3 regions of the Lysinibacillus sp. NPDC097162 genome follow, and region 3 is predicted to be linked to each of the others. Evidence: predicted binding sites of a transcription regulator. Region 3 holds the regulator's gene; each other region holds the start of a gene.
The links. The regulator LexA, encoded in region 3, represses DNA repair genes until DNA is damaged. The targets are predictions, from matches to a motif close to CGAACATATGTTCG.
Positions count from the first base shown of each region.

Region 1 (6,147 bases), 170 kb from region 3:
GATTTAATTTTTAATTTGATATTAAAGTAGGTGTTATTAGTGGCAGAATTAGGTACTCGACTGAAAGAGGCGAGACTGTCTAAAGGCTACAGCTTAGACGATTTACAAGAAATAACGAAAATTCAAAAACGTTATTTAGTAGGGATTGAAGAAGGCAATTATTCAATTATGCCAGGTTCGTTTTATGTACGAGCATTCATTAAACAATATGCTGAGGCTGTTGGGTTAAATCCAGAGGAAATTTTAGAAACGTATAAAAACGAATTGCCAGGCACAAAGAACGACCAAGTTAGCCAATCGATGACTCAAACTTCAACTAGAAGAAAAGTTTCAAAAAGCCCTTCAAATAAAATGATGGAGGCTATGCCAAAAGTCATTGTTGCTTTATTTATTATCGTTATTATTGTTGCAATTTGGGTTCTTTTACAATCAAAAAGTAAAACTGGAACAAATGAATATGATGATACGACGCCAGTGGTGGAGTACGATAAAAAACCAAAACCAATTGATAGTGAAAAAGACAAAGCGGAAGAAGATAAAAAGGCTCAAGCTAATAAAGATAAAGATTCGACAGATGAAACAAAAGATGAAACACCAGATGAAAGTAAAACTGAAGAAGATGTTAAGCAAGCGATTTCAGCAGGCACAATCGAAGCAGATGGCGCTACAACTTCTTACACGTTAACAGGTGCTGAAACATTTAAAATACGCATTGAAGTATCAGGTCCTACATTTATTGGTATTCGCGACCAACAGCAACAAGAATTACTAGCAGATACGCGTGTTTATAACGCAGGTGAAGTTGTTGAGTTTGATGCAACAGCGCAAAACTATGCTCGTATTCGTTTAGGCAATTCAACTCAAGCTAAGGTTTATATTAATGACGAACTTTTAACGTACGCACAGCAAATCGTAACGCAAAATATTGTCGTCAATTTCAATAAAGAACAGTAGTCATCCTAATGATGACTACTTTCTTTCATCATGAAAGGTGTTAGAAAAATGAACATTCCAAATAAAATTACCATTTCACGTATCTTACTTATTCCGTTCTTTGTAATTGTTATGATGTTTGATTTCGGCTGGGGAACAATGAACTTATTTAGTGCAGAAATGCCAGTCCATCATTTTGTAGGAGCTCTTATTTTTATTATTGCATCAACGACGGATTGGGTAGATGGTTACTATGCGAGAAAGTATGATCTTGTAACGACGTTTGGTAAATTTTTAGATCCTTTAGCGGATAAATTACTTGTCTCTGCAGCGTTTATTTTAATGGTAGAGCTTGGTATGGCACCGGCTTGGGTGATTATTGTTATTATTAGCCGTGAATTTGCGGTAACTGGTTTACGTTTAATTCTTGCAGGTGGTGGAGAAGTCGTAGCGGCGAATCAGCTTGGTAAGATTAAAACATGGGCACAAATTGTAGCTATTGCAGCTGCTCTTTTACACAATACAATTTTTGTGATTTTCGGTATCCCATTTGATACAATAATGCTATATATAGCATTGTTCTTTACACTATGGTCTGGATGGGATTATTTCTATCTAAATCGACGTGTATTACTTGAGTCTAAATAAGAAAGGTCTTGTGAATCATGAATGCTGAAATCCTTGCAGTTGGCTCAGAGTTATTACTTGGACAGATTTCAAATACAAATGCAAAGTTTATTTCTAATCAGCTTTCTGAGTTAGGAATTAATGTGTTTTATCATACCGTTGTTGGCGATAATTCAAAACGGTTAGAGGAAGCAATAAGCATAGCGGAATCGCGCGCTGATCTTATCATTTTTTCAGGTGGTTTAGGCCCTACAAAGGATGATTTAACGAAGGAAACAATTGCTCGTCATCTTGGGCTAGATCTTGTAATCGATCAAGTTGCATTGTCATACATTGAGCAATTTTTTGCTAAACGAGGCATCTCAATGACGGAAAATAACCGCAAGCAGGCGCTTGTATTAGCAGGTAGCGAGGTGCTAGCTAATCATCATGGTATGGCACCAGGGATGATTTTGACAAAGGATAAGCGTACCTATATTTTACTTCCTGGACCTCCAAAAGAACTGGAGCCGATGTTCCAATTTGAAGCGAAGCCAAAGCTTGGTACAATGCTAAATGATGGCGGAGTCATAGTGTCTCATGTAATGCGCTTTTATGGCATTGGAGAAGCTGAGTTAGAAGTGCGTGTACAAGATATTTTAGATACACAAACAAATCCGACAGTTGCACCACTAGCTGCTGATGGAGAAGTAACTTTACGTGTAACAGCAAAGGCGCAATCAGAGCAGGAAGCCCAACAGCTTATTGCTGACAAAGTGGCGGAGATTCGTGCTATTGTAGGAGACTTCCAATATGGCATAAATGATGATTCACTTGCCTCGAAAACGGTAGAAATGTTGCAAGATAATAAATTAACGATTTCTGCAGCAGAAAGCTTAACAGCAGGTTTATTTCAATCAGAGCTAGCAGAGATTCCAGGCGTAGGCAATATTCTTATAGGAGGCGTAGTGACCTATACAGAAGATGCCAAGGTAAAGCAGCTAGGTATTGACCAACAATTATTAGATACTTATGGTATCGTCAGCAGTGAATGTGCTGCAGCAATGGCTAGTGCAGTGCGTGAAAAATTTGGTACGAATATTGGTATTGGGTTAACGGGAGCGGCTGGTCCTACTGCACATGACCATCAGCCAGTTGGAACGGTATGGATTGGAATTGCTATAGGCGACGAAGAGCCAATAACATATTTACTGCATTTATCAGGTATGCGCAATACAAATCGTTTACGTGCGGTTAAATTTACATTTCATTATTTAATGCAACAATTAGAAGAACGAGGATATATGAAACGATTTTAATTTGCTAATTGGTTTAGTAGGGTAGAACCCTAGCTGAAGCAATGCATAGGCTCGAAAAAAATTGGGCGCAATTACGACTGGAGTGTAATTGCTAATAGTTGAAAATGGGAATTTGGATAGGAAAAACTTATCCAAATTTTTATTTTGGATTAAAATCGAATAAATGTTCGCTTTTTTCTTGCGTGTTCTCAAAAAAACAAGTATAGTAGAGATAGACAATAACAGTGAACAGTTTTGAAGGAGGAAAAATAATGAGTGATCGTAAAGCAGCCTTAGAACAGGCGTTAAAACAAATTGAGAAGAATTTCGGTAAAGGCTCTATCATGAAGCTAGGCGAAAAAACAGATTTAGAAATTGCTACATCTTCTAGTGGTTCACTAGCACTTGATGCCGCCTTAGGTATAGGTGGATACCCACGTGGACGTATTATTGAAGTATATGGTCCAGAATCATCAGGTAAAACAACAGTTGCACTACATGCCATTGCGGAAGTACAAGCAAAGGGTGGACAAGCAGCATTTATTGACGCTGAGCATGCGTTAGATCCGATTTACGCTCAAAAATTAGGCGTAAATATCGATGAACTTTTATTATCACAACCAGATACTGGTGAGCAAGCGCTTGAAATTGCAGAAGCGTTAGTGCGTAGTGGCGCTATTGATATTATCGTTATTGACTCTGTTGCAGCGCTAGTACCGAAAGCTGAAATTGAAGGCGATATGGGTGACTCTCACGTTGGTTTACAAGCTCGTTTAATGTCTCAGGCATTACGTAAGCTTTCAGGCGCTATCAATAAATCAAAAACTATCGCTATTTTCATTAACCAAATTCGTGAAAAAATTGGTGTTATGTTCGGTAATCCAGAAACGACACCTGGTGGTCGTGCGCTTAAGTTCTACAGCTCAGTACGTTTAGAAGTTCGTCGTGCAGAAGCAATCAAACAAGGTAATGATATTATGGGTAACCGTACGAAAATTAAAATTGTAAAAAACAAAGTGGCACCACCATTCCGTACAGCTGAGGTTGATATTATGTACGGTGAAGGGATCTCAAAAGAGGGCGAAACAGTCGATTTAGGTGTAGAATTAGACATCGTTCAAAAAAGTGGATCTTGGTACGCTTATGGCGATGAGCGTCTAGGCCAAGGACGTGAAAACGCAAAACAATATTTAAAAGAAAATCCTGCTGTTTTAGAAGAAATTGCAAATAAAATTCGTTCTTCTTACGGAATTGCCGCAACACAGTATACAATTGCTGCACATGATGACGAGGAAATGGATGAAGAGCTAATGCTTCTTCTTGAAGATGAAAAAAAATAAATATTGTTCTCACTTCTAAAGGAATGAGAATGCTTAAGATGCGACAAAATGCATCAAGAAGTTCATTCTAGTACATTTTAATAAGTTGGTTAGAGCACACGTCGGCGACTTCTGCTGTAACGCATAGTACGTAAGACGAACAATCTACGCTAGTGAGGGTTGAGGCTTACAGAAGTGCTGTGCAGAAAGCGTGCGCCTACAAAGGAAATCAATCAACATAGCAATTCGCTTCACTCTAAATCGTTCTTACTCATAAGAAGTAAGAACGATTTTTTTGTTAGTTTAATAGAATGTAGCGATACTGGAATTGATAGATAGCTAACGTAAATTATAGATATAGTTATGAGTGCAATAGGGTATAAAATTTTTGATTGGACAGCTGACAAAGAGACGATATGTTCATTTGTCAAAGAAAGTTAAAATAATTGTATTAAGATGACGGTAATTGTGGTAATAATTGTATTGTAACCATCATCCTAATAAAAAGATTATTCATCGAAGAAGGCATTTTATCTAGCTCAAAAGTAACAGTTAATATATCCATCTAATGGATATGACTTACTTTTTTTGTTGCAGATAGGCGAACAGATGCCCGTCTATCCTTGACAGAGCCTGAGGCTAGCTATACAATTAAATATGTATAATTTCTGAATTATGACTTTAAAATAGGCAGTACATTTTTTGTATGCGCCGACTGAACCTGTATTACCCAAATAGCAAGAGGAGGTGTTCATATGGATGGAATTACTATCATCTCCGCTTTGCTTGGACTCATCGTTGGTGCCGCTGTTAGCTATATCTACATGAAAAAAGTGAATGACTCAAAAATCACTGGTGCTAAACATGTCGCTGAAACAATCGTTGAAGAAGGAAAACGAGAGGCGGAGGCATTAAAGAAAGAAGCACTACTTGAAGCCAAAGATGAAACTCACAAATTTCGTACTGAAGCAGAAAATGACATTCGTGACCGTCGTTTAGAACTTCAAAAACAAGAGAACCGTTTATTGCAAAGAGAAGAGAATCTTGATCGCAAGGATGATGCTCTGAATAAGAGAGAAGCCAGCTTAGAGCGTAAGGAACAAGCTCTAGCTGAAAGACAACAGCATATTGAACAGATGGAAAGCAAAGTGGACGAGCTTGTTGCAGCGCAAAAAACAGAACTAGAGCGCATTTCTGCATTAACAAGAGATGAAGCTAAGACTATTATCTTAAGTGAAGTAGAGAAAGAGCTAGCGACTGATATTGCTGTAATGACGAAGGAATCTGAAATGCGTGTGAAAGAGGAATCTGATAAAAAGGCACGTGAAATTTTATCATTGGCACTGCAACGCTTTGCTGCAGACCACGTTGCAGAAACAACAGTCTCTGTTGTGAACTTGCCAAATGATGAAATGAAAGGTCGTATTATTGGTAGAGAGGGTCGTAATATCCGTACACTCGAAACTTTAACAGGAATCGATTTAATTATTGATGATACTCCAGAAGCAGTAATTTTATCTGGGTTTGATCCAATTCGTCGTGAAACGGCTCGACTTGCACTTGAAAAGCTGGTACAGGATGGTCGTATTCACCCTGCTCGCATCGAAGAAATGGTTGAGAAATCTCGTCGAGAGGTGGATGAACAAATTCGTGAAACAGGGGAACAAACGACATTTGAAATCGGCATTCACAATCTACATCCAGACTTAATGAAGATTTTGGGCCGCATGAAATACCGTACAAGCTACGGGCAAAACGTCCTAAAACATTCAGTGGAGGTTGCACATTTGGCAGGTTTACTAGCTGCTGAGCTTGGTGAAGATGTAGCGTTAGCTCGTCGTGCAGGCCTATTGCATGATATAGGTAAAGCAATCGACCATGAAGTTGAAGGAAGCCATGTTGAAATCGGCGTGGAATTAGCTACGAAATATAAAGAACATCCTGTTGTTATTAATAGTATTGCTTCTCACCATGGTGATACAGAAGCGACA
Region 1 covers NZ_JBIWDT010000001.1:263,693-269,839, forward strand. Annotated here, with positions in the region: gene ACIQXW_RS01255 (DUF3388 domain-containing protein) at 1-14, shown strand, start outside; gene ACIQXW_RS01260 (helix-turn-helix domain-containing protein) at 31-954, shown strand; gene pgsA (CDP-diacylglycerol--glycerol-3-phosphate 3-phosphatidyltransferase) at 1,003-1,581, shown strand; gene ACIQXW_RS01270 (competence/damage-inducible protein A) at 1,599-2,858, shown strand; gene recA (recombinase RecA) at 3,110-4,177, shown strand; gene rny (ribonuclease Y) at 4,912-6,147, shown strand, end outside.
Region 1: the regulator LexA is predicted to act here: its motif matches at 3,015-3,028, upstream of recA (recombinase RecA).

Region 2 (6,147 bases), on a different contig from region 3:
GAACACCACAGCATTTTCAATTGTCATATCTAAAATATCCGCAATACTTTTATCTTTATATTTCACTTCAAGTGTTTCGCGATTATAACGTTTACCATGACAAACTTCACACGGCACATAAACATCTGGCAGGAAATGCATTTCAATTTTAATAATACCGTCGCCACGACAAGCTTCACAACGACCACCTTTAACATTAAAGCTAAACCGCCCTTTTTTATAGCCGCGTACTTTTGCCTCATTTGTTGTTGCAAAAACATCGCGAATATCATCAAATACTCCTGTATATGTTGCCGGATTTGAGCGTGGCGTTCTGCCGATTGGTGATTGATCAATATCAATAACTTTTTCTAACTCATCCAATCCTGTTACTTCTTTATGTGCACCTGGCTTCACCTTTGAACGGTTGAGCTTTTGCGCTAAAGATTTATATAAAATCTCATTGATGAGAGTTGATTTACCTGAGCCAGAAACACCTGTCACCGCTACAAATAGACCTAATGGTACGTCTACTTTGACGTTTTGTAGGTTATTTTCTTTTGCACCTAAAATAGATAGTTTACGACCATCTGGTTTACGACGCTCAATTGGTAGCGGTATGAATTTCTTGCCGCTTAAATATTGTCCTGTTAATGACTTAGGATTATCCATTACTTCCTGTGGTGTACCTGCTGCAACAATTTGTCCACCATGTACTCCTGCACCTGGTCCAACATCAATAAGATAATCCGCTGCTAGCATTGTATCTTCATCATGCTCTACTACAATTAACGTATTTCCGATATCACGCATATTTTGTAGCGTACTAATGAGACGGTCATTATCTCGCTGATGTAGGCCGATAGATGGCTCATCCAAAATATAGAGCACTCCTGTTAAACGAGAGCCAATTTGTGTTGCCAGACGGATACGCTGAGCCTCCCCGCCTGAAAGTGTTCCCGCAGCACGATTTAATGTTAAATAATCTAATCCAACATTGACTAAGAAGCCGAGACGTTCTTCTATTTCACGCAATACGAGTTTTGCGATTTGCATATCCTTTTCAGATAAATCTAGTTCTTTGAAAAACGTATCTGCATCCTGAATCGAATACTCTGTTACTTGTCCAATATGCTGATCTGCAATTTTCACAGCTAATGTTTCGGGCTTTAGTCGGTAGCCTTTACATGATGGGCAAGCTTGCTGAGCCATATATTTCTCCATTTGTTCTCGTACATAATCGGAAGTTGTTTCCTTAAAACGACGCTCTACATTACGAACGACACCTTCGAATTCAATCATCTGATCTCGCACATTGCCAAATTCATTTTCATAATGGAAGTGAATTTTATCTTTACCTGAGCCAAATAAAACCTTATCCATCTTTTCTTTAGGTAAATCTTTGACAGGTACATCCATTGGAATATCGTAATGGTCGCATACAGCCTTTAATAGCTGTGGATAATATTGAGAGCTAGTAGGCTCCCATGGTGCAATAGCGTGCTCTAATAATGAACGATCCCAATCTGGCACGATAAGCTCAAGATCAACCTCTTGTGTCGTTCCTAAACCGTCACAGCTTGTGCACGCCCCAAATGGACTGTTAAAAGAAAACATCCTAGGCTCTAACTCTCCAATTGAAAATCCACATAATGGGCAGGCATGATGTTCGCTAAATAATAATTCTTCATGCTCCATTACATCGACAAGCACACGTCCCTCTGCTAATCGAAGGGCTGTTTCTAACGAATCACTAAGACGAGCTGCAATTCCTTCTTTTACAACTACACGATCGACAACAACTTCTATCGAATGTTTTTTATTTTTATCTAGATCAATAGCATCGTCTAAATCGCGTAATTCTCCATCAATTCGTACACGGACAAAGCCTTGCTTTTTCAAATCCTCAAGTAATTTTACATGTGTCCCTTTACGCCCTGAAATCATTGGTGCAAGTAATTGCATTTTCGTACGCTCTGGATAGACGAGCAGACGATCGACCATTTGCTCAATCGTTTGAGACGTAATCTCAATACCGTGATTTGGACAAATGGGCTTGCCGATACGGGCAAATAGTAAACGCAAATAATCATAGATTTCCGTAACTGTTCCGACTGTTGAGCGTGGATTTCGGCTCGTCGTTTTTTGGTCGATTGAAATAGCAGGCGATAGCCCCTCTATTGCATCTACATCCGGTTTATCCATTTGGCCAAGAAATTGGCGCGCATATGCCGATAAAGATTCGACATAGCGACGTTGCCCTTCAGCGTAAATCGTATCAAACGCTAATGACGATTTCCCAGATCCAGATAAACCTGTTAACACGACTAATTGATCACGTGGAATTGTGACATTTATATTTTTTAAATTATGTGCTCGTGCGCCTTGCACGACAATTTCTGTATTTTTCACAAGCCAATCACCCTTCTGCTTTCAATTCAAATATTGTATCGCGAAGCTCAGCTGCACGTTCGAAGTCAAGTGCTTTTGCCGCTTCCTTCATCTCAACTTCAAGAGTAGCAAGTAATTTCTCTCTTTCTGCTTTCGTCAATTTTTTGCCTTTCGTTGCCTTTGTTACATAAGACTCCTCTTCCTCTGCCACCTGTGTCGCACGAATAACATCCGGAATCTTTTTGACAATCGTTTTCGGTGTAATGCCATGTTCCTCGTTGTAAGCCATTTGAATTGTACGGCGGCGTTTTGTTTCCTCAATTGCCTTTTTCATAGAATCTGTCATATTATCCGCGTACATAATGACATGCCCATTTGCATTACGTGCCGCACGGCCAATTGTTTGAATAAGAGAACGCTCCGAACGTAAAAAGCCTTCCTTATCTGCATCTAAAATCGCTACTAGTGATACTTCAGGAATATCTAAGCCTTCACGCAATAAGTTAATGCCGATAAGTACATCATATGTACCTTTACGAAGTTCGCGAATAATCTCAATACGTTCTAATGTCTTAATCTCTGAATGTAAGTATTCCACTTTTAAGCCCATTTCCTTCAAATATGCAGATAAATCTTCTGACATTTTTTTCGTCAATGTTGTTACGAGTACACGCTCATTTCGCGCAATACGATCATGAATTTCATCAATTAAATTATCAATTTGCCCTTCAATTGGACGAACTTCAATTAACGGATCTAGTAATCCTGTTGGACGTATAATTTGTTCTACCATTTCTGGAGTATGTTCAATTTCATATGGACCAGGCGTTGCTGATACATAAATTGCTTGATGAATATGTCGTTCAAATTCCTCAAAACGCAATGGACGATTGTCTAGTGCAGAAGGTAAACGGAAACCATGCTCTACTAGTACCCCTTTGCGCGCTTGGTCCCCATTATACATACCTCTTACTTGTGGTAATGTCACATGGCTTTCGTCGACGACGAGTAGAAAGTCCTCTGGGAAGTAATCAAGTAACGTATATGGTGTTGCCCCAGCTTCACGTAATGTTAAATGGCGTGAATAGTTTTCAATACCTGAGCAAAAGCCCATTTCACGCATCATTTCCAAATCATAGCGTGTACGCTGCTCTAAGCGCTGTGCCTCCAATAGCTTATCTTCTGCTCTCAATAGCTCAAGGCGTTGTTCTAATTCTTGTTCAATATTGTCAATTGCTTTAAGCATTTTTTCTTCACGTGTAACGAAGTGGGATGCTGGGAAAATTGCTACATGGTCTCGATCTGCCAATATTTCTCCAGTTAAAGCATCTACCTCTCTAATTCGGTCAATCTCATCTCCGAAAAATTCAATACGGACGCAATGTTCATCACGAGATGCTGGGAAAATTTCCACAACGTCTCCTCGCACACGGAACGTCCCACGTGTAAAACTAATATCATTGCGTTCATATTGCACGTCGACTAATTTTCGAAGTAATTGATTGCGCTCAATTTCCATCCCTGTGCGAATTGATACAACTAATTCTCGATATTCTTCCGGAGAACCTAAACCGTATATACAGGATACGGACGCAATAATAATGACATCATCACGTTCGAAAAGTGAAGAAGTGGCTGAGTGACGGAGTTTATCAATCTCATCATTAATGCTTGAATCTTTTTCGATATACGTATCTGTTTGCGGAACATACGCTTCCGGTTGAAAGTAGTCATAATAACTTACAAAGTATTCAACCGCATTATTTGGGAAGAACTCTTTGAACTCACTATATAATTGACCCGCAAGTGTTTTATTGTGGGCCATAATCAGTGTTGGTTTTTTTACTTGCTGAATGACATTGGAAATCGTAAAAGTTTTGCCCGTCCCCGTTGCACCAAGTAATGTTTGATGTCGTTTCCCTTCACGTACACCCTCCACTAATTCTGCAATCGCCTGTGGCTGATCACCATTAGGCTGATAAGGCGCCTGTAAATCAAATGTTTGCACGCATGTCCCCGTCCTTTCCTTCCAATTTGTACATTTATTTTAGCATAGCAGTATTAAAATATCGAACATTTAACGAACGAATGTTTGTTATTTTTCTTCATTTTCAATTTCGGTACGTGTATGTTGATGTAGCATTTGAGGTTCCTCTTAGATGTGACACTCTTTCAGAAACAACAAACTTCTATCCTTTATACCTATGATTAGATATATACCCTTTCTTTAATCATAGAATTCTAGAAAAATAAAAGATTTTACAATTTTTCATTAAACATAATAGTGCTGATAACATCTATTTGTAGATAAACAAAAAAATCCGCTCTCCTGTTATTGGAGAGCGGTCTTATCATATTATTCACTTGCTACTTTGTGTAAAGCCTCTAGTTCAGTTGCGTATAAGTGAAAAGCTTTTTTATCTCGTTCATCGAGTGTTCTATCTATCAGAACCATTAGCTTTTCTTCACGATGCATACGCTGGATATGATTTAAAAATAAATCTAAATAAATCTCGTTCAATAATTTCTCTGCCTCATCAACTTTTTTTGACTGACCTACGGCTTTTAGAAAATCTGTGTACGAATAATATTTATCCAACGATCTCACCTCGATCCTTTTCTAAATTATAAGAAAATTTAGATTAAAATGCAACGCTAAACAAATAAAAATCATCTATTATTTATTAGAATTATAGCGGAATTTCGAGCAAATTCCTTAGGGAAAAGCATCAATTATCTATATAATTTCGGTTTATATCTATATTTTCAGAATGCATTTTTGTCATTTACACTACAAATAATCACTATTAAAAGGAGGCTTTTACATATGTCATCAAATTATGTGAATGGTTATTTAATGTCTTTTAATACTTATTTATTGGAACCGATTCAGCATGAATCTAAAATTTTCACTCGAGTTATTGACAAGCATAATGAGCTTATTGTGACACGCAAACCTTTGCATGTTTTACGCAAATCTTGCATCTCATTAGGCACGACCTATGAAGCTGCAAAACATTCTGCAAAACGTTTTTTTGGTAATCAACATAAGCTCCCTATAGTCGTCGCATATGATTATGGCTTTCCTTGCATTTTTTTACCGACCTATTCACCAAACTCTATACACAATATTTGGATTGGACTCCATGCTATTTCCAATATTTCGCCGAGTAGTGAAGGATGTATTATTACATTGAAAAATGATATGGAAATTGAGCTGCCTATTAAATATGCTTCGATTAGTAAACAATTTGTTAATGCTTCAATGCTTTATAAACATTATATGGGTGAGCGTAAACAACTTAGCCACGATGCTCCGTACCATCCACCATTTTAAGGAGAAGGGTCACTTGAGTATTAATAAAATATCTACTTGTTAGGGTTAGTAGGAGCTGTCACAAAAAATGCTCTATTCATGTGACTCTTCCTAAAGCGTAAAAACCCACTTCGCTTTCCGCGGGCACACACGTAAGCCGTAACCGTCGCTGTGGCGCCGTTTGTTACGTCTTACGCTCTGTGCGTTCCCGCAGGAGTCTACGTGGGTTTTTACTTAGGAAATATATATATTAATGTTCTACTAGCAGTGCCTAGGAGGATATTGCATAGCTGGAGTTCCTGTGCCATTCTATGCATTGTAATTCTAAAGCGTAAATTCCCCTTCGCTTTCCGCGGGCATACACGTAAGCCGTAACCGTCGCTGTGGCGCCGTTTGTTACGTCTTACGCTCTGTGCGTTCCCGCAGGAGTCTATGTGGGTTTTTACTTAGGAAATATATAT
Region 2 covers NZ_JBIWDT010000005.1:219,630-225,776, forward strand. Annotated here, with positions in the region: gene uvrA (excinuclease ABC subunit UvrA) at 1-2,391, opposite strand, end outside; gene uvrB (excinuclease ABC subunit UvrB) at 2,399-4,378, opposite strand; gene ACIQXW_RS19355 (IDEAL domain-containing protein) at 4,727-4,969, opposite strand; gene ACIQXW_RS19360 (competence protein ComK) at 5,198-5,707, shown strand.
Region 2: the regulator LexA is predicted to act here: its motif matches at 4,452-4,465, upstream of uvrB (excinuclease ABC subunit UvrB).

Region 3 (6,147 bases):
ATGTTGAGTCATTATGTTGTGACATCCTTTCTCGTCCTATATATTGTTCTACTACAGTTTAGTCAACATTGTCCTAGAAAACAATGCTTTTGTTATACTATTTGAGATTTATGTCATACTTTATCATCATTTTGTAACTTGCCATTTAAAATGTAAGAATTGAATGATGAATATTATCCAGATATAACAATAGAATATCCAAATGTTCTAGTACTGGATTAAATGTGACATATTAATTTAAAAATTTATTTTTTTTCGCTTGTTTTACCTTCTCAGGTGTAACGTCATTACCTTCTTCATCGACAACTTTAACATTTTCAATCGTATCGCGCATTGACGCTCTAAATGTATCTAAATATTCTTTGCGAAGAGAAGTACGCTCTTTCGCTTCTTCCTCTGTTAAGTTGCCCGCTTTTGCTTTTGCTGCTAATTCATTAATTCGATTAATTTTTTCTTTTGATAACATTGTTACACACCTTTCAATACCTTTATCACTTCAGTATGCAAAGTATAGCATGGTTTCCCTTAAAATGCAGTTATACCAACCCTTAAAAACACTTCTTAGCCATAATTTACATGACTTCCAGATGTTAGTCGTGTATAACTAATTATACAAGGAAAAAATTTATACTTTATTGGAGGAAATAAGGTGAACATCACAACACAACGATTACATATCCGAAAATTTGAAGAACAAGATTTGCAAGCTGTTTATAGTTATATGTCTGATAAATCGGTGATGCACTATATGCCAGAAGGTGTTTTAACTGTAGAACAGGTACAAAAATTTATAACAGATAATAGCGGTGAGCAAGCACAACATTTTGCTATTGTTTTACATGATCAGCAACAAGTCATTGGTCATCTAGTTTTCCATCCCTACTTTGGCGAACATACATATGAAATTGGATGGGTGTTGAATCCTGCATATTATCGTCAAGGTTATGCTTCAGAAGCAGCGCACGCCCTATTGGATTACGGGTTTACGAAAATGAAGCTTCATAGAATTATCGCTACATGCCAGCCTGAAAATATTGCCTCCTACCGAGTGATGGAAAAAATCGGTATGCAACGTGAAGGATTTTTTAAAAAATGCATACCATATGGTGACGGTTGGTGGGATGAATACTATTACGCTATTTTGCAAGAGGAATGGGTAGCTTTAACATGAAATTAATCTTGCCCTCCTACCTAGTTGGACAGTTTACATCAGGAGTGTTTTTAAACATGAAAAAAGATTAGCAGGGCAAATTAATTGCCCGCTAACCTTTCTTGATGTTCTTGATAACGCCTATGTACGGTTGCCTTACTTACATCGAAGCCAAGACCTCTTAGTGTCGTAGCAATTTCCTCATAGGTAAAGCCCCGATTTCGTAGCTTCACAATTTCTTCTATAGGCACTTCCTTACGCTCCTGACCATTTGGATTGCCACGATTGGAAAGGTTATGTTCAGGACGATAGCCATTTTCTACTGCACGGCGCATACCACGACGAATTTTCGCATTATGGATTTTACGTTGATATTCCTCAACAATAGCTAAAATTTCGAGCAACATCGTATCCATCTCATTCAATTGTACAGGCCCTGCATCACGCATAGAAAAAACATCTGTTTCCGTTTTTTGCAATAAATGAAGTACAGCCATTCGTGCATTACCACGCCCTAAACGCGTTTCATCTTGCACAAATAATGCGTGTATCTCTTTTTCTTTAATATAATCGAGCATTTCAAGTAATCCTTCGCGTTCAACATCATACCCACTATGCTTATCCAAAAAAACATTTTTCACATCGTAGTTTTGTTCCTTAGCATAACGAAGTAATTCTTCTTGTTGACGCTCCAATGAAGAACTTTGTGTCTCTTTTTCGGTGCTCACACGGCAGTAAATTACAGCCGTTCTTTGTTTATTCATCATCTTTCACTTCTCGCAATTTCAATTGAATTGGTGGGTGTCTGATTGTCACCCACTACTGGTATAACGAGTGATTTTCCAGCAACTATTTTTACGCTATGTAATTCGTTCTCGGCTTTCACAAGTTTTATCCAGTCGTCCATACCCATTTTACCACGGTATTGCTCAGCTAACGACCATAAGCTATCGCCATGTTCGATATAAATTTCAGTGTAAGTAATGTCTCCAGGATCAGTTATAACAAGATAACCTGCAAATAGTAAAAATGCGCCTAATAAAATTGAAATATGTGTATTTTTTTTAAACCAATTCATTCATCATATCCCCTTTTAAGAATGTTTGTTCGGAATGTATGTTCTTATGATAAAGCGAACAGACGTTTTTGTCAAACACTTTTTCGAACCTATGTTTGCATAAGTGTTCGCATTCTGCTATACTATCTAGTAAGAAGATAGTAAGAAGAATGATATAAAAAAAGAGGTGAGCAATCATGAAAAAAGTTTCGAAAAGACAAGAGGATATACTAGCGTTTATCAAAGAAGAAGTACGTGCAAAAGGGTATCCGCCATCTGTACGTGAGATTGGGGAAGCAGTTGGACTTGCTTCAAGCTCAACGGTTCATGGACATTTAGCTCGTTTAGAGCAAAAAGGCTTTATTCGACGAGACCCTACTAAGCCACGTGCCATTGAAATTTTAGAGCCAGAAGATTCAATTCAAAAGCAAAGCGTCATCCATGTACCGCTTGTTGGTAAGGTAACAGCTGGATCACCGATTACTGCCATCGAAAATATCGACGAATATTTCCCATTACCTGATATTTACGGTACAAGTGAAGATCAACTATTTATGTTAGAAATCATGGGTGAATCGATGATCGAGGCGGGTATTTTTGATGGCGATTTAGTCATCGTGAAGCAAAAAGCAACAGCAGATAACGGTGATATTGTCGTTGCAATGACAGAAGAAGATGAAGCAACAGTTAAACGCTTCTTCAAAGAAAAAAATCATTTCCGCTTACAGCCAGAAAACGCTACAATGGAACCGATTATTGTAGACCAAGTTTCAATTTTAGGACAAGTAGTCGGCTTATATCGCCGTGTACACTAATGCATTCTCATACTTAGCAAACAAAAAAGAGAAGCACTCATGCTTCTCTTTTATATTTTAAGCTCTCCTCAGTAAAGGCTGTAAAAAGCTTCTGTGCAGCTAAATCCCCTACAACTGCTTGTTCTTCTGGGTGCCACTGCACTGCTAAACAAAACGGATAGTCTTCGTGCACGAACGCTTCAACTAGACCATCACTCGATTTCGCTGCAACGATTAGCTTCTCTGCTAATACATTTACAGCTTGATGGTGAAATGAATTCACAGCAATTTTTTCTTCCTCGATAATTGATTTTAACAACGTATCTGGCGTAATTTGTACATAATGTGTAGCAACACCCCGAGCCGCTTGTTGTGTATGCTTTAACAGCTTACTACTATGATATTCGCTATCAATATCTTGGTATAAAGTTCCACCTAACGCAACATTAAGTATTTGCATGCCACGGCAAATCCCCAAAATTGGCATTTTTCTTGTAAAAGCCGCATGAATTAAGGCAAGTTCCACCTTATCTCGTTCTGGATGTATTTGTCCTAGCTTCGGTAGAGGCTCCGCTCCAAATTCAAATGGATGCACATCATGACCACCAGATAATAATAAACCGTCCGTCAACGATAAAATTTGTGCTACATCTTCCTCTACCCCTAGTGGAATAATAAGTGGAATGCCACCAGCCTCAATGACACTTTTACTATAGGCTACATTCAATCTTGACGATAAATCGTCCTCTGCAAATGCTGTAATACCAATAATCGGTTTCATCCATATACCCCCTTACCATAATCCTACATACCAATCAATTATGACATCCCCATAGAAATACACGATAATTGCAGCTAAAGCAATGGAAGGTCCAAAAGGAATCGGCGTTTTTCGACCTTGTTGCCGTACTTTGAGCACGATTATCCCGACAATCATACCAATTACCGCCGCTACAAATAATGTCAATAATGTATTTATTGTACCAAGTACAAGTCCAAGTAAAAAGAATAATTTAATATCGCCACCGCCCATACCGCCACGTGATACAACAGCAATACCATATAATATGCCAAAGCCAACGACGGCACCTACGATACTATCCCACCAAGGCGTTAATGGCGAAAACACTCGCCCAATTGCTAATAAAGGTAAAAAAAACAAAAGCACTTTATCAGGAATAAGCATATACGCAAAATCCGATACGACAAGGATTACTAATAATGAAATCAATAGTATCGCTACGATAAACTCTTCACTAAAGCCCAATTGCCAATATGAAAAGGCGAATAATACGCCTGTTAACAACTCCATTAGTGGATAAATCCACGAAATTTTTTGTCCACAGCTACGACATTTACCTGCTAAAAAAACATAGGACAAAACGGGCACTAAATCAATTGCCGTTAATTGTCTTTGACAGCTCGTACAGTGAGAGGGTGGCTTAACAATCGACTCCTTTAACGGCACACGTAAGCCTACAACATTAAAAAACGATCCAAAAACTAGCCCAAATACAAATACTAGTATTGTATAAGCCATTTCCATTTTTATTGCCTCCTAAACTAACATAGCGCCCATACTTTGGAGTATGCGCGCCTTTACATCATTGTTCTCCCTCATAATAGAAGGTTGTTACCTGAACAGTAGCTTTAATGGATGAATCTGCATCCTCCTCGAATACGGCCTCTTCCCCAGTTAATGTAATATCTAATGTGTCGATTTTCATCACACGTTCAATTTTTTCAATTTCCTTTAAAAATTCAAGCATTGCCTTCGTATCTATAGCAACAACATCAATACTAAACGTCACTAATTTCAATTCTGCTGGTAATGATTCTTTAGCAATAGTAGACGTTGGTAATGCATTATCCCCTTCTTCACTATCTGCTTGCTCGCTATTTTCAGTAGGTTGTTGTGCTGTGACCGCTTGCTCCTCATTTGCTGGTGAGTTTGGGTCAATAATCGAAGAGTCCATCACGAGTGAATCATAATTATTAAATTCTACAGCTTCAACCCGAGTTCCTGTGACTGCTTCTATTTCTTCGATATTTCGAATAACACCTTCAATGGCACGTGTTTGAGGCACTTTTTTTCGCAAAGAAAGCACACTTACACCATGTGATTGCTGTATCGTATCTAATGCAGCAATTTGCTCCTGTATTGTTGCAATTTCTTGTTGAAGTGCACTAACGTCTCGTTCCTTCGCTTCTACCTCTTCCAATTTAGGGGTTAATAAGTAGTAATAGAGTGCAAATAACAGTGCTGCGACTAATGCGGTAAGCAGAAGAATCGCTGAGTTTTTGCTGCTTGTCATGATTCTCTACCTCCAGCCAAATAAATAAAATCAATTGCCAACGTAATGGTTACCGAATAACGTGGTAATTCTTGATATTTATCCTTCAAATTTACTTCGCTCTGCTCCCCAATCGATAACTCAAAATTTTCAATTGTTCCAACTTGAATATCAGTGAAATAAGGGCTTACGTTTAATTGATCAAGATAGTTTGAAATAGCTGACATCGTTTCAAAATCAGCGGTAATTTCTATAGTTGTTTCACCAAATTTATAATTCCGTAAATACGTCTGCTCTGGCAATAATGCTTGCGTCTCATCTATTAATGGTGTCACAGGGTAAGCTACATGATTGACAAATTGAACCGATTGCTCAAGTGACCCTGCATTCATATTTCGTATACCATCTAATTCTATTTGTAGCTGATCTTGCTGGGACGTCAACTCTATTTCCTGTGCATTTAATTTCGTAATCTCGCCTCTCGCCTGGAAGTATTGAATTATCATGAATGCTAAAACGATACCAACGAGTACAATAATTAATATATATAAGAGTATTGGTGCTGATTTCTGTTTTTCTAAATTAGGTAAGAGGTTAATTTCAGGTACCATCAGTGTACCTCCTTCAAAGCCAGCCCTATTAGACTCGCAAACTTCTCAGAAAGTTGAGGAAATGATTTTTGTACCATGGCATCATTTAACACCGTAATGGGCGTCGTGAAATTATTACTTAGAAACTCTGTAATCGTTGGCAATAAAGGATTATCACCAAGAAGGAAAATATCATCTACACTTTTCTCACCTTTATGTAACGAGAATTTAAAAAAGTTCATAATACGATCAATTTCAAGAA
Region 3 covers NZ_JBIWDT010000001.1:432,138-438,284, reverse strand. Annotated here, with positions in the region: gene tkt (transketolase) at 1-12, opposite strand, end outside; gene ACIQXW_RS02045 (DUF896 domain-containing protein) at 233-466, opposite strand; gene ACIQXW_RS02040 (GNAT family N-acetyltransferase) at 650-1,171, shown strand; gene ACIQXW_RS02035 (YneB family resolvase-like protein) at 1,252-1,917, opposite strand; gene yneA (cell division suppressor protein YneA) at 1,914-2,228, opposite strand; gene lexA (transcriptional repressor LexA) at 2,405-3,022, shown strand; gene ACIQXW_RS02020 (gamma-glutamyl-gamma-aminobutyrate hydrolase family protein) at 3,060-3,782, opposite strand; gene ACIQXW_RS02015 (prepilin peptidase) at 3,795-4,547, opposite strand; gene ACIQXW_RS02010 (potassium transporter) at 4,606-5,316, opposite strand; gene ACIQXW_RS02005 (PilN domain-containing protein) at 5,313-5,906, opposite strand; gene pilM (type IV pilus biogenesis protein PilM) at 5,906-6,147, opposite strand, start outside.